Regions from separate parts of the Thermomonas fusca genome, predicted to be linked through region 2. Evidence: riboswitches for the same ligand, from Rfam matches in the RefSeq annotation. Region 2 holds a riboswitch; the other holds the start of a gene.
What was found. Region 2 has a riboswitch for cobalamin ahead of E5S66_RS12345 (TonB-dependent receptor domain-containing protein). Riboswitches for the same ligand answer to the same signal wherever they lie in the genome.
Positions count from the first base shown of each region.

Region 1: linked by a shared signal. The riboswitch ahead of E5S66_RS09820 (ribonucleoside-diphosphate reductase subunit alpha) and the one ahead of E5S66_RS12345 (TonB-dependent receptor domain-containing protein) in region 2 are both predicted to bind cobalamin.

Region 1 covers NZ_SROY01000004.1:53,938-59,827, reverse strand. The annotation lists gene E5S66_RS09840 (ribonucleoside triphosphate reductase) at 1-56, opposite strand, end outside; gene E5S66_RS09835 (oxidoreductase-like domain-containing protein) at 157-342, shown strand; gene E5S66_RS09830 (acyl-CoA thioesterase) at 397-798, opposite strand; gene E5S66_RS09825 (ribonucleotide-diphosphate reductase subunit beta) at 788-1,810, opposite strand; gene E5S66_RS09820 (ribonucleoside-diphosphate reductase subunit alpha) at 1,807-4,194, opposite strand; cobalamin riboswitch at 4,375-4,614, opposite strand; gene E5S66_RS09815 (4'-phosphopantetheinyl transferase family protein) at 4,631-5,335, opposite strand; gene clpA (ATP-dependent Clp protease ATP-binding subunit ClpA) at 5,342-5,890, opposite strand, start outside.
Region 2 covers NZ_SROY01000006.1:144,444-150,333, reverse strand. The annotation lists gene E5S66_RS12355 (efflux RND transporter periplasmic adaptor subunit) at 1-669, opposite strand, end outside; gene E5S66_RS12350 (TetR/AcrR family transcriptional regulator) at 666-1,274, opposite strand; gene E5S66_RS12345 (TonB-dependent receptor domain-containing protein) at 1,453-3,336, opposite strand; cobalamin riboswitch at 3,463-3,691, opposite strand; gene E5S66_RS12340 (TfoX/Sxy family protein) at 3,724-4,095, opposite strand; gene E5S66_RS12335 (GAF domain-containing protein) at 4,092-4,577, opposite strand; gene bioD (dethiobiotin synthase) at 4,646-5,323, shown strand; gene E5S66_RS12325 (efflux RND transporter permease subunit) at 5,466-5,890, opposite strand, start outside.

The DNA of each region.
Region 1 (5,890 bases), on a different contig from region 2:
CTGACCGGATCGACCAGGCTGCGCCCGGCCATGACTGTGGAATTGCCTGGTTGCATCGTCCTCTCCTTGAACTTGCGACAAATTGATTTGCGGAAAGCACCGGCCAGCGCCGCCGGCTCATTTCCGCCTCATGCACGGGCATGGATAATTGCGGCCATGCCGATTCCCCTGCCCCGCCTCGATCCCGATCCGCGCCCGCAGCCGCCGGAAGCGCCGCTGCCCAGCGACTGCTGCGACAGCGGTTGCGATCCCTGCGTCAACGACACCTACGCCGAAGCACTGGCGCATTACCGGCAGACGCTGGCGGCGTGGCTGGCCCGCCATCCCGACGCCCACCCATAGGCCCGCCGCGGCGGCGCGCTGCTTCCCGCGCGATCTGGCGCTCGCGGCGCGCTGCTACGGCGGGTGCTCGGACAGTGCCGGGATCCCGGTCGGCCGCCCACGCCCATCCAGCGCGATCATGGTGAAGCGCCCGCGCGTGCACAGCTCGCGTTCGCCGCCCAGCAGGTCTTCGGCGATCAGTTCCACCTCCACCTGCATCGAACTGCGGCCGACCTCGACGATCCGCGCCAGCACTTCCACCAGCTGGCCCTGGCGGATCGGCAGGCGGAAATCCACCTGCTCCGAACGCGCCGTCACCACCGTCCTGCGCGCGTAGCGCGAGGCGGCGATGAACGCGGCCTTGTCCATCCACGCTAGCGCCTGCCCGCCGAACAGCGTGCCCAGGTGGTTGGCATGGTCGGGGAAGACGATCTCCTGCAGCTTCGCCTCGAGCGGACGCACCGGCTCAGAAGGCATGGTCGAACTCCACCTCGCCCTGCACCCCGACCTGGTAGGCGGACACCCGGCGCTCGAAGAAGTTGGCCAGCTCCTGCACGTCCTGCAGCTCCATGAACGGCAGCGGATTGCGCACGTGGTACTGCCTGGCCATGCCGAGCTTGGCGAAATGGTTGTCGGCGCAGTGCTGCAGGTACTGGCGCATGTCGCGGGTGGAAATGCCGGCCACGCCGCCGGACAGCACGTCCTCGGCGAACTGCACCTCGCATTCGATCGCCTCGGCCAGCATGTCGCGCACCTGCGCTTCCATCTCCCCGTCGAACAAGGCCGGCTCCTCGGCGCGGATGGTGCGAACGCATTCGAAGGCGAAGTCCATGTGGCAGCTTTCGTCGCGGAACACCCAGTTGGTGCCGGACGACAGCCCGGGCAGCAGCCCGCGCGAGCGGAAGTAGTAGACGTAGGCGAAGGCAGCGAAGAAGAACAGGCCCTCGATGCAGGCGGCGAAGCAGATCTGGTTGAGCAGGAACTGGCGGCGCTGCGCGCGAGTTTCGATGCGCCGCAGGTCTTGCAGTGAATCGATCCACTTGAAGCAAAACTCGGCCTTCTTCCTGATGGCCGGGATGTTCTCCACCGCCGCGAACGCCTTGAAGCGCTCTTCCGGATCGGGCAGGTAGTTGTCCAGCAACGTCAGGTAGAACTGCACGTGCAGCGCCTCCTCGTACAGCTGGCGCGACAGGTACATGCGCGCTTCCGGCGCATTGAGGTGCTGGTACAGGTTCAGCACCAGGTTGTTGGAGACGATGGAATCGCCGGTGGCGAAGAACGCCACCAGCCGATGGATCAGGTGGCGGTCGGCCGGCGACATCTTTGCGTGCAGGTCGGCGATGTCGATCTGGAAGTTGATCTCGTCCACCGTCCAGCTGTTGCGGATGGCGTTGCGATACATCTCGTAGAAACCCGGATAACGCATCGGGCGCAGGGTCAGCTCGAAGCCGGGATCGAGCAGCGTCTGGCGGGGTTGTGGGGCGTTCATTGGCAGGCCTCGCAGGCTTCCGGGTTTTCCAGCGAGCAGGCCACCGCCTGCGCCGGGCTGTAGTCGGACACGGTGGTCTTGGCGATCCTGGTGGCCGGTCGCGAGCGCAGGTAGTAGCAGGTCTTGATGCCCTGCTTCCACGCATGCATGTACATCGACGACAGCGCGCCGATGTTCGGGCTTTCCATGAACAGGTTGAGCGAGGCCGACTGGTCGATGAACGCGCCGCGCTCGGCGGCCATGTCGATCAGGCTGCGCATCGGCAGCTCCCATACCGTGCGGTAAACGTGGCGCAGGGCTTCCGGGATCTGCGCGATGTTCTGGATCGAACCTTCAGCCAGCTTGATCGCATCGCGCATTTCCGCCGTCCACAGCCCCAGCTGCTTGAGCTCGGCGACCAGGTAGCGGTTGACCTGCAGGAAGTCGCCGGACAGGGTTTCGCGCTTGAACAGGTTGGACACCTGCGGCTCCACGCATTCGTAGCAGCCGGCGATCGAAGCGATGGTGGCGGTGGGGGCGATCGCGATCAGCAGCGAGTTGCGCAGGCCATGCTGTCGGATGCGTTCGCGCAATGCGTCCCAGCGCTGCGCATGTTCCGGCGCCACGCCCCAGGCATCGAACTGCAGCTCGCCGACGGAGGCGCGGGTATCGGCAAACGAGGCATGCGCGCCGCGTTCGATGGCCAGCTCGCAGGAGGTGTCCAGCGCGTGGAAATAGATCTCCTCCGCAATCCGCTTCGACAGCGCGCGCGCGGCATCGGAATCGAACGGCAGGCGCAGACGGAAGAACACATCCTGCAGGCCCATGCAGCCCAGCCCCACCGGCCGCCAGCGCAGGTTGCCGCGGCGTGCCGATTCGATCGGATAGAAATTGAGGTCGATCACGCGGTCGAGCTGGCGCACCGCCAGCCGCACGGTTTCGGCCAATTTCCCGAAATCGAAATCGCCGTGCGCGTCCAGATGGTTGCCGAGGTTGATCGAACCGAGGTTGCACACCGCCGTTTCCTCGGCGCTGGTCACCTCCAGGATCTCGGTGCACAGGTTTGACAGGTGGATGACGTTGTGCGGGCGCAGGGTCTGGTTGCCGGCGCGGTTGCACTTGTCCTTGAAGGTCATCCAGCCGTTGCCGGTCTCGGCCAGCGTCCGCATCATCCGCGCGTACAGCTTGCGCGCCGGGATCGTGCGCGCCGCCTTGCCTTGCGCCTCGGCCTGCAGGTAGGCGCGCTCGAAATCTGCGCTGTGCAGGTCGACGAACTCGGGCACCACGCGTGGATCGAACAGCGACCAATCCTCGCCGGCCTCGACCCGCTGCATGAACAGGTCGGGCACCCAGTTGGCGAGGTTGAGGTTGTGGGTACGGCGCGCCTCGTCGCCGGCGTTGTCGCGCAGTTCGAGGAAATCCTCGATGTCGGCGTGCCAGGTCTCCAGGTACACGCAGGCCGCGCCCTTGCGCTTGCCGCCCTGGTTGACCGCCGCCACCGACGAATCCAGCGTCTTCAGCCACGGAACAATGCCGTTGGAATGGCCGTTGGTGGAACGGATCAGCGAGCCGCGCGAACGCACCCGCGAATAACTCACGCCGATGCCGCCGCTGAACTTCGACAGCTGAGCGATCTCGCCGTAGCGCGCATAGATCGACTCCAGCGAATCCTGCGGCGAATCCAGCAGGAAGCAGGACGACAGCTGCTCGTGACGGGTACCGGCGTTGAACAGGGTCGGGCTGGACGGCAGGTAGTCCAGGTGCCCCAGCCGCTGGTACAGCGCCAGCGCTTCCGGCACGTCCTCGCTCAAGGCACTGGCGATGCGCAGGAAGAACTGCTGCGGGGTCTCGATCACCCTGCGGCTGTGCGGGTGGCGCAGCAGGTAGCGGTCGTACAGGGTGCGCAGGCCGAAGTAGTCGAAGTTCAGGTCGAGCGCCGGATCGATGGCGTCGTTGAGCTTGCGCGCGTTGGCCTGCACGAAGCCGAGCAGGCGGTCGTTGATCAGGCCCACTTCATGACCGCGGCCTACCGACTGCGAGAACGCGTGGATTTCCTGCCCGGAAACTTCCTTGGCGATGGTGTTGGCGAGCAGGCGCGCGGCCAGTCGGCCGTATTCGGGTTCCTCGCCGATCAGCAGCGCGGCGGTGCGGATCGACAGCTCGTCCAGCTCCTGCGTGGTCGCGCCGTTGTACAGGCCGGAGATGGTGCGGGTGGCGACGCGCATCGGATCGACTGCGTGCAGCCCCTCGCAGCAGCGCTGCACGGCGCGCACGATCTTGTTCAGATCGACCGGCTCGATGCTGCCGTTGCGCTTGGTCACGCCCATGGCAGTGGCGGTGGGCGGCGGGGTGAGGTCGAACGCGGGCGCGCCGGCGGGCGGTTCGGCGGTCTGGGTCTGTGGCATCTGGCGTCTCCATGCGTGATGCACGGCCCGGCCTGTCCCTCGCAGGCGCGGCGGCATCGGAAACGCAGGGTGGAAGCGCGGCGTCGCACGGCCTGCGATCCGCCACGGAAATTCCGTGCGGTCAGCCCTGCGCTACCTGCCATCTCCCCCCGGAGATTCCGCGGCCGGCACCGCGCGCTGTGCTTCGCGCGGCTGTCGGCAGGTCTTCGGACTCGTGGATGCGGCGGGAACCCGTCCCGACCTCCTTGGCCGCCGCTTCCCAGGACCACCGTCCCAGTGCGATATCGCGACCTCGTCTCCACTTACCGCTGCGGGGCAGTGCCGGGATTGGCGCGCCATTCCGAAAGAATGCGCGCCGCACCGGCTTCCCTTTTCATCCGACAGGTTGTGCCTGACGGAACCGACAACCACAAGATAATGGGGGCGCAACCAACGGTCAATCCCGTTCGCGAGGGTCACCGGCGGCGCTGGAGAAGCGCCAGTACGCCGGCGTGCCCGGCACGCCGTCGGCGCGTTCAAGCCGGGTGCCGGGCGCCAGCGCAAGCGCCAGTGCTCCCTCGCCGAAGGCCCAGCCCAGCGCCTCGGCATTGGCCGCATCGGCAGGCTGCGCGGTGACCGCACGCGCGGCGCGCGGCTGCAGGCCCTCGCCGCTGCGCTTGCCGCGCGCCTCCTTGAGCGTCCACAGCGCGTGGAACACCTCGGCGCACAGCGCGTCGCCGGCGGCATCGACGCGCCGGCATTCTTCCGGCGAAAACACGAAGCGCGCCAGCGCGTTCCAATCGCGCACGCGCCGCGGCAGCTCGATATCCACGCCCACCGGCGCATCGGCCAGCGCCAGCGCCAGCCAGCCGCCGCTATGGCTCAGCGACAGATGCAGCGGCGCGGCATCACCGTCCACACGCAGCAGCGGCCGCCCGTCGGCCTGTGCGTCCAGTGCGACCCGGCCCACGTCCAGCCGCAGCCACTGCGCCGCCAACGCGCGCGCCTGCCAGTGGCCGGCCAGGAAGGTATCGCGTCGTGAAGCCGAGGTGATCGCCTGCAGGCGCCGGCATTCGGCTGCGGTCAGCCAGTCCAGCCCCTGCGCGCCGGCCTCCGCGGCCGCCGCCGCAACCGGCAGCAGATGCAGACGCGCGGCGGCCATCGCGACTTACGCCAGCATCGCCGGCAGCAGCTTCTCGGGTTCGGCCTGCACGTCCAGCACCAGCTCGCCGTCCACCGCGTCCAGCGCCACGCGGCCGCCCTCGACCAGCTTGCCGAACAGCAGTTCGTCGGCCAGTGGGCGCTTGATCTTGTCTTGGATCAGCCGCGCCATCGGGCGCGCGCCCATCAGCGGATCGAAGCCCTGCTGGCCCAGCCATTCGCGCGCGGCCGCGGTGGCGGTCAGGGTCACCTGCTTCTCGTGCAGCAGCGCTTCCAGCTCGATCAGGAACTTGTCCACCACCCGCAGGATGTGCTCGAAGCCCAGCGCCTGGAACTGCACCACCGCGTCCAGCCGGTTGCGGAACTCGGGGGTGAAGCCGCGACGGATCGCCTCCATCGCATCCGGGCTGTGGTCCTGCTTCGTAAAGCCAATACTGCGCCGCGCCGCCTGGGTGGCGCCGGCGTTGGTGGTCATCACCACGATCACATTGCGGAAGTTGGCCTCGCGACCATTGGTATCGGTCAGGGTGCCGCGGTCCATGACCTGCAGCAGGAT
Region 2 (5,890 bases):
CAGGCTGGACGGGTCGATGACTTCCACCACCGCCTGCCCTGCCACCAGCGTGGTGCCGGGGTCGGCGTTGCGCGCCACCACCAGCCCGTCCACCGGCGCCACCAGCGCCAGGTTGCCGCGCTGCGCCTGCACCGCGTCGCGTTCGGCCTGCAGGCGGCGGATGTCGTCGCGCGCGGCGGCCAGGCCGGCATTGGCCACGTCCAGCTCCTGCCGGCGCGCGGAGGCGGTTTCCACGCTGACCAGCTGCTGCTGCGCCAGTTGGCCGTAGCGCTGCGCCTGCGCCTGCGCATAGCGCTGGCGCGCCTGCGCCTGCTGCAGCGCCGCCTGCGCGCTGGCGATGGCGGCCTGCTGCGCGCCGATGCGGTCGTCCAGGTCCACCGGCGCCATCGCGCCCAGCACCTGCCCGGCCTTGACCGCATCGCCCACGTGCACGTCCAGCCGCTGCAGTCGTCCGGCGTAGGTCGGGCCGATCCTGTAGCTGTAGCGCGCCTGCACGCTGCCGATGCCGTACAGGGCCGGCGCGATGCTGCGCTTGGCCACGCTGATGGTGGTGACTTCGATCGGCGCCAGCGGGCCGGAGCGCACCGCAACCCAGGCGAACAGCAGCGCCAGCGGGATGATCGCCGCGACCAGCATCAGCGTGCGGCGGGAGAGGCGTGGCAGGCTCATGGCTGGCTCCGGATGCCGCGGCGGTAGATGGCGAACACGCCGGGCGCATCGCGGCGGATGCGCGCCACGTCGCCGGCGATCAGCGACTGCATCACCAGTCCCTGCACGGTGCCTATGAACAGGGTGGCGGCGGCGTCCAGGTCCAGCCCGGCATCCAGTTGCTGCCGCGCGATGCCCGCCGCCAGATGCCCGCGCAGGCGCTGGGCATAGCCTTGGGTCAGGGTCTGCGCCATGCGCTTGGGGAGGGTGTCGCCGGGGCGCTGCAGCTCACCGAACAGCATCCGCGGCACGCCGGGGTGGCGGGCGACGAAGCCGACGTGGGCCATGAACATCGCCTCCAGCGCGGCCAGCGGGGTGGCGGCAGAGGCCGCCGCCTGGTCCAGCTGCGCCAGCAGGCGTTCGCTGACCCAGCCCAGCACCGCTTCGAGGATCGCGTCCTTGTTGGGGAAGTGCCGGAACAGCGCGCCCTGAGTCAGGCCCATGCGCCGGGCGATGGCGGCGGTGGTGATGTCGCCGGGGTTCTGCTCGGCGGCCAGTTCGACCACGGCTTCCACCGTGGCGGCGCGACGCTCGTCGGCGGGCAGGGGGCGGGGACGCAGGCTCATCGGAGTTCCGGACAGTGAGTAATCAATTACTCACTATGCTGGGCGCGCCCCGTCCGGTTTGCAAGTGGGCAGCCCGCCCTGCAGCGAAAATCCCGACCGCCGGCACAAAAAAGCCCGGCATTCCTGCCGGGCCCCGTCGCATCCCTGCGCGCGTCCTTGCGGTGCCGCCTCCCTCAACTCATTGCGGCTGCCAGCGCAGGCTCAGGGCGTACTCGCGGCCCGGCTGCACATACCAGGCGCTGGTTTCGTAGCGCTTGTCGAACAGGTTCACCACGTTGGCCTGCAGCGTCCACCCGCGTGCGAAGCGCCACGACAGGCGGCCGTCGAGAGTGCCGTAGCCGCCCACCCGCAGGCTGTTGCCGACATCGTCCCAGCGCGCGGCCTCGCCGATGGCGGACAGGCCGAAGCCCCAGTCGCCGAACTCGCGGTCCAGGTCGATGCGCGCGCTGCGGGTGGGGCGGCGCGCCAGGCGCTTGTCGTGGCCGAAGCCGGTGCTGGCGTTGCGCGCGTCCAGCCAGCCCAGCTGGCCGCGCAGGTCCCATTCGCCCAGCGTCACGCTGGCGGTCAGCTCCAGGCCGCGAATGCGCGCCTGCTCGACGTTGCCGGGCTTGCCGAGACTGGCGTCCCAGGCGATCAGGTCATCGATGCGGTTGTGGTACGCGTTGGCCTGCACCTGCCAGCCGTCGCCGCTGCGCTGCAACGACAGCTCGCTGCTGCGCGACTGCTCCGGGCGCAGCAGCGGATTGCTGTAGCCGGGGTAGTACAGCTCGTTGAAGCTGGGCGCCTTGAACGCGGTGCCGTGGCTGGCGGTGAGGCGCCAGCCGTCGGCGATGTCCATGCCCCAGGCGATGCCGCCGGTGGCATGGGCGCCGAACTGGTCGTTGCGGTCGGTGCGCAGCGACAGCTGCAGGTCGTGCGCGCCGAAATCGCCTTGGTACTGGGCGAACACGGCGCGGTTGCCGCGGGCGGCGGCGAACGGCGACCACGCATCGACGATGTTGGCGCGATCACGCAGCCAGTCGAAGCCGGCGCTGAGCAGCTGCCCCTGCGCCACCGTAAGGTCGGCCTGCAGGCTGGCGCTGTCGCGGCTGGTGGTGAAGCGGTTGCTGAAGACGCTGCCGATGTAGTTGTTGGAATCGTCGCTGTTGCGGCCCAGGGTCAGCTTCAACTGCACATCCCTGGCCGGGGCCCAGCGCACGCTGCCGCCGACGGTCTGCTGGACGATGTCGGAGTTGTCCACGTAGTCGCCGTCGTAGTCGTTGTGGCCTTCGGCGCGGGTGGCGCGGGCATCGAACTGCCACGTATCGTTAGGCGCGAAGTCGGCGCGCAGGCTGGCGCTGCTGTTGCGGTAGCCGTCGCGGTCCAGGTGGGTGCCCGGCACGATGAAGCAGCCGGCACCGGCCCAGGTCGCCGGGTTGTAGAAGCCAAGGCAGGCGTTGATGCCATCGGTTTCCTGATGCGCCACGTCCACGCCCACGCCGCCGCGCTTGCCGCGCAGGTCGAGGCCGGCCGAGGCCTCGCGCAGGCCGTGGCTACCGGCGGCGATGCGCCCACGCCCGCTGATGCCTTCCCGCTCGCCGCGACGGGTGAAGATCTGGATCACCCCGCCGATGGCATCGGCGCCGTACAGCGACGAGCGCGGGCCGCGCACGATTTCGATGCGCTCGATCTGCGCCAGCGGCAGGTCCTGCAGCATGGTCAGGCCGGAGGCTGGCGAGCCGACGCGCACGCCGTCGATCAGGAACAGGGTGTGGTCGGATTCGGTGCCGCGCAGGAACAGGGTGGACAGCTTGCCCAGGCCGCCCTGGTTGACCAGGGTGATGCCGGCGCGGCCGCGCAGCAGCTCCGGCAGCGAGCGCGCGCTGCTGGCGTCGATCTGCGCGCGGTCGATCACCTCCACCGCCGCCAGCGCGGCGTCCGCGGTGGTGGCGGTGCGGGTGGCGGTGACGACGACCCTGTCGAGGTCGGTGGCGTCGTCGCCATGCGCCAGTGCCGGGCCGGGTAGCGCCAGTGCGAACGCCAGCGGGCTGAGGCGGAAGACGGTATCGCGATGGAACTTCATGTTCGTGGATTCTCCGGCGCGCACGCCCGCGCGCCCTGGGATGGTGGGCGACGGCAACGGCGGGGGAATCACGGACACAGGCGGACGCAGGCGCACGCGCGGGGCCGCGCGACGCCCTCCGCATCGCCATCAGACATGCCTGTGGCCGGTCTCCGGGCTCGCGCGCGGCGCATCCATCGCAGGATGTTCCCCTCCGGCGCCTTCCCATGCGCATGCACAGTGGCCGATGCCGGAGTTGTCGCGCTTACCGTTGCGGGGGCAGCGCCGGACTGGAGGCGCCTTCGCGCTTCGTCACCGGCTTCCCGTTTCAACCCGCGGAGCATTCCGCAAGGTCACCTCAAGCGCGGGCATTGTAGCCTGCCGCCGCGGCCGTACCCTTGCCTTGGGTCAATCGGCGGAGCCGCCGTGGCGGTCGTCGTCGAACAGGGCGAACGCCGGTGCCGCCGCTTCCTCATGATGGGTGGTGGTCACCGGCGCCGCGGCGGGCCGTCCGCGCGGCGGCGGCAGCAGCGCGATGGCGGCTTCGGCGGCCTGCACCAGCTCGACGCGGCGTGCATCGGGGACGTCCTGCCAGTGGCAGTCCTGCAGCGCGCCTTCCAGCGCGTACAGCAGATTGAGACTGGGCTTGAAGCCGGCCCGACGCACCTTCATGAAGGCGCCCACCGTGCCCGCCTCTGCCAAGTCCTCGCGGGTGCGCAACCCGACCTGGCGCAGCCACGCCGCGGACTTGGGGCCGATGTTGCGCAGCTTCACGTTCATCCAAGCGATTCCAGGTACGCCCGGGCGATCGCTTCCAGGCCATGCTGGTCTTCAACGGAAAAGCGTGCGGGAATCGGACTGTCGATGTCGAACACGCCCAGCAGGGTCTCGCCCTGGTAGAGCGGCACCACCAGTTCCGAGCGGCTGGCCGAATCGCAGGCGATATGGCCAGGGAAGGCGTTGACGTCTTCCACGCGCTGGGTGGCGCGGGTGCTGGCGGCAGCGCCGCACACGCCCTTGGACAGCGGAATGCGCACGCAGGCCGGCAGGCCCTGGAACGGGCCCACCACCAGTTCGGTGCCGTCGAAGAAATAGAAGCCGACCCAGTTGAGGTCGGGCAGCGCGTGGTAGACCAGCGCCGACAGGTTGGCGGCGTTGGCGGTGCGGTCGCGCTCTCCGTGCAGCAGCGCGCGCGCCTGTTCCAGCAGCTGGGCGTATTGTTCCGGCTTGCTGCCGGTCAGCGTGGTGGCGGTAAAGCTCATTCGCGCAGTGTAGCAACCAGGTCAGCTGCGATTACCATCGCAGCCCATCACGACGGGCGGAGCGCGCGATGTTCTCGATCTACGTGACCGGCACCGACACCGGCATCGGCAAGACCCTGGCCAGCTGCGCGCTGCTGCATGCGCTGCGCGCGCACGGCCTGCGCGCGGCGGGAATGAAGCCGGTCGCCAGCGGCTGCGAGCGCATCGACGGGCAGTGGCGCAACGAGGACGCGCTGGCGCTGCAGGCCGCCGGTGCGCCGGGATTGACTTACGCCGACATCAATCCGTTCGCGCTGGAACATCCGCTGGCGCCCGAGCTGGCCGCGCGCGATGCCGGCACGGAGGTGCGGCTGACCCCGATCCTCGCCGCGCATGCGCGGTTGGCTTCGCAGGTGGATGCGCTGGTGGTGGAAGGCGTGGGCGGGTGGGCCGCACCGCTGTCGGCATCGATGATGCAGGTGGACCTGGTGCGCGCGCTGCGGCTGCCGGTGGTACTGGTGGTCGGGCTGCGGCTGGGCTGCCTCAACCATGCGCTGCTGAGTGCGCGGGCGATCGTGGACGACGGCGCGCACCTGGCGGGCTGGATCGCCTCGCATGTGGATCCGGCGATGGCGCGCGTGGAGGACAACATCGCGATGCTGCGCGAACGCCTGCCGGCGCCGTGCTGGGGCGTGCTGCCGCATGGGCCGGGCGTCGATCCGATGCTGCTGGCAGGACATCTGCGGGTGCCCGTGCTGGGCACGTAGGCCGGTTGGGGCAAGCGGGTCTTCCCGCATGCGCCGCTGTGCCGGGCAGCAGGTTCGCCGCGGCCGGACAATGGGGCTTCGTGAACTCGCAAAAAAACGCCCGGGTTTCCCCGGGCGTTCACATTGCATCAGCCGGCGGCCATCAACCGTGCTGCGGTTCCGGCGGCGGCAGCGACGAATGTTCCTTGCCACCGGCGTGCGCGTGGTCGCGGGCCAGGTACAGGTAGAACGCCGGCAGCACGAACAGGGTGAACAGCGTGCCGATGGTCATGCCGGAGGCGATCACCACGCCCATCGAGAAGCGCGACGCCGCGCCCGGGCCCTTCGCCATCAGCAGCGGGATCATCGCGAACACCAGCGCGGCGGTGGTCATCAGCACCGGGCGCAGGCGGATGCCGGTGGCTTCCTCGATCGCTTCGCGCTTCGACAGGCCCTGCTCGATCTGCAGCTTGTTGGCGAACTCCACGATCAGGATGCCGTGCTTGGAAATCACGCCCACCAGCGTGACCAGGCCCACCTGCGTGTAGATGTTGATGCTCATGCCGGGGAACGCCTCGATCCCTGCGA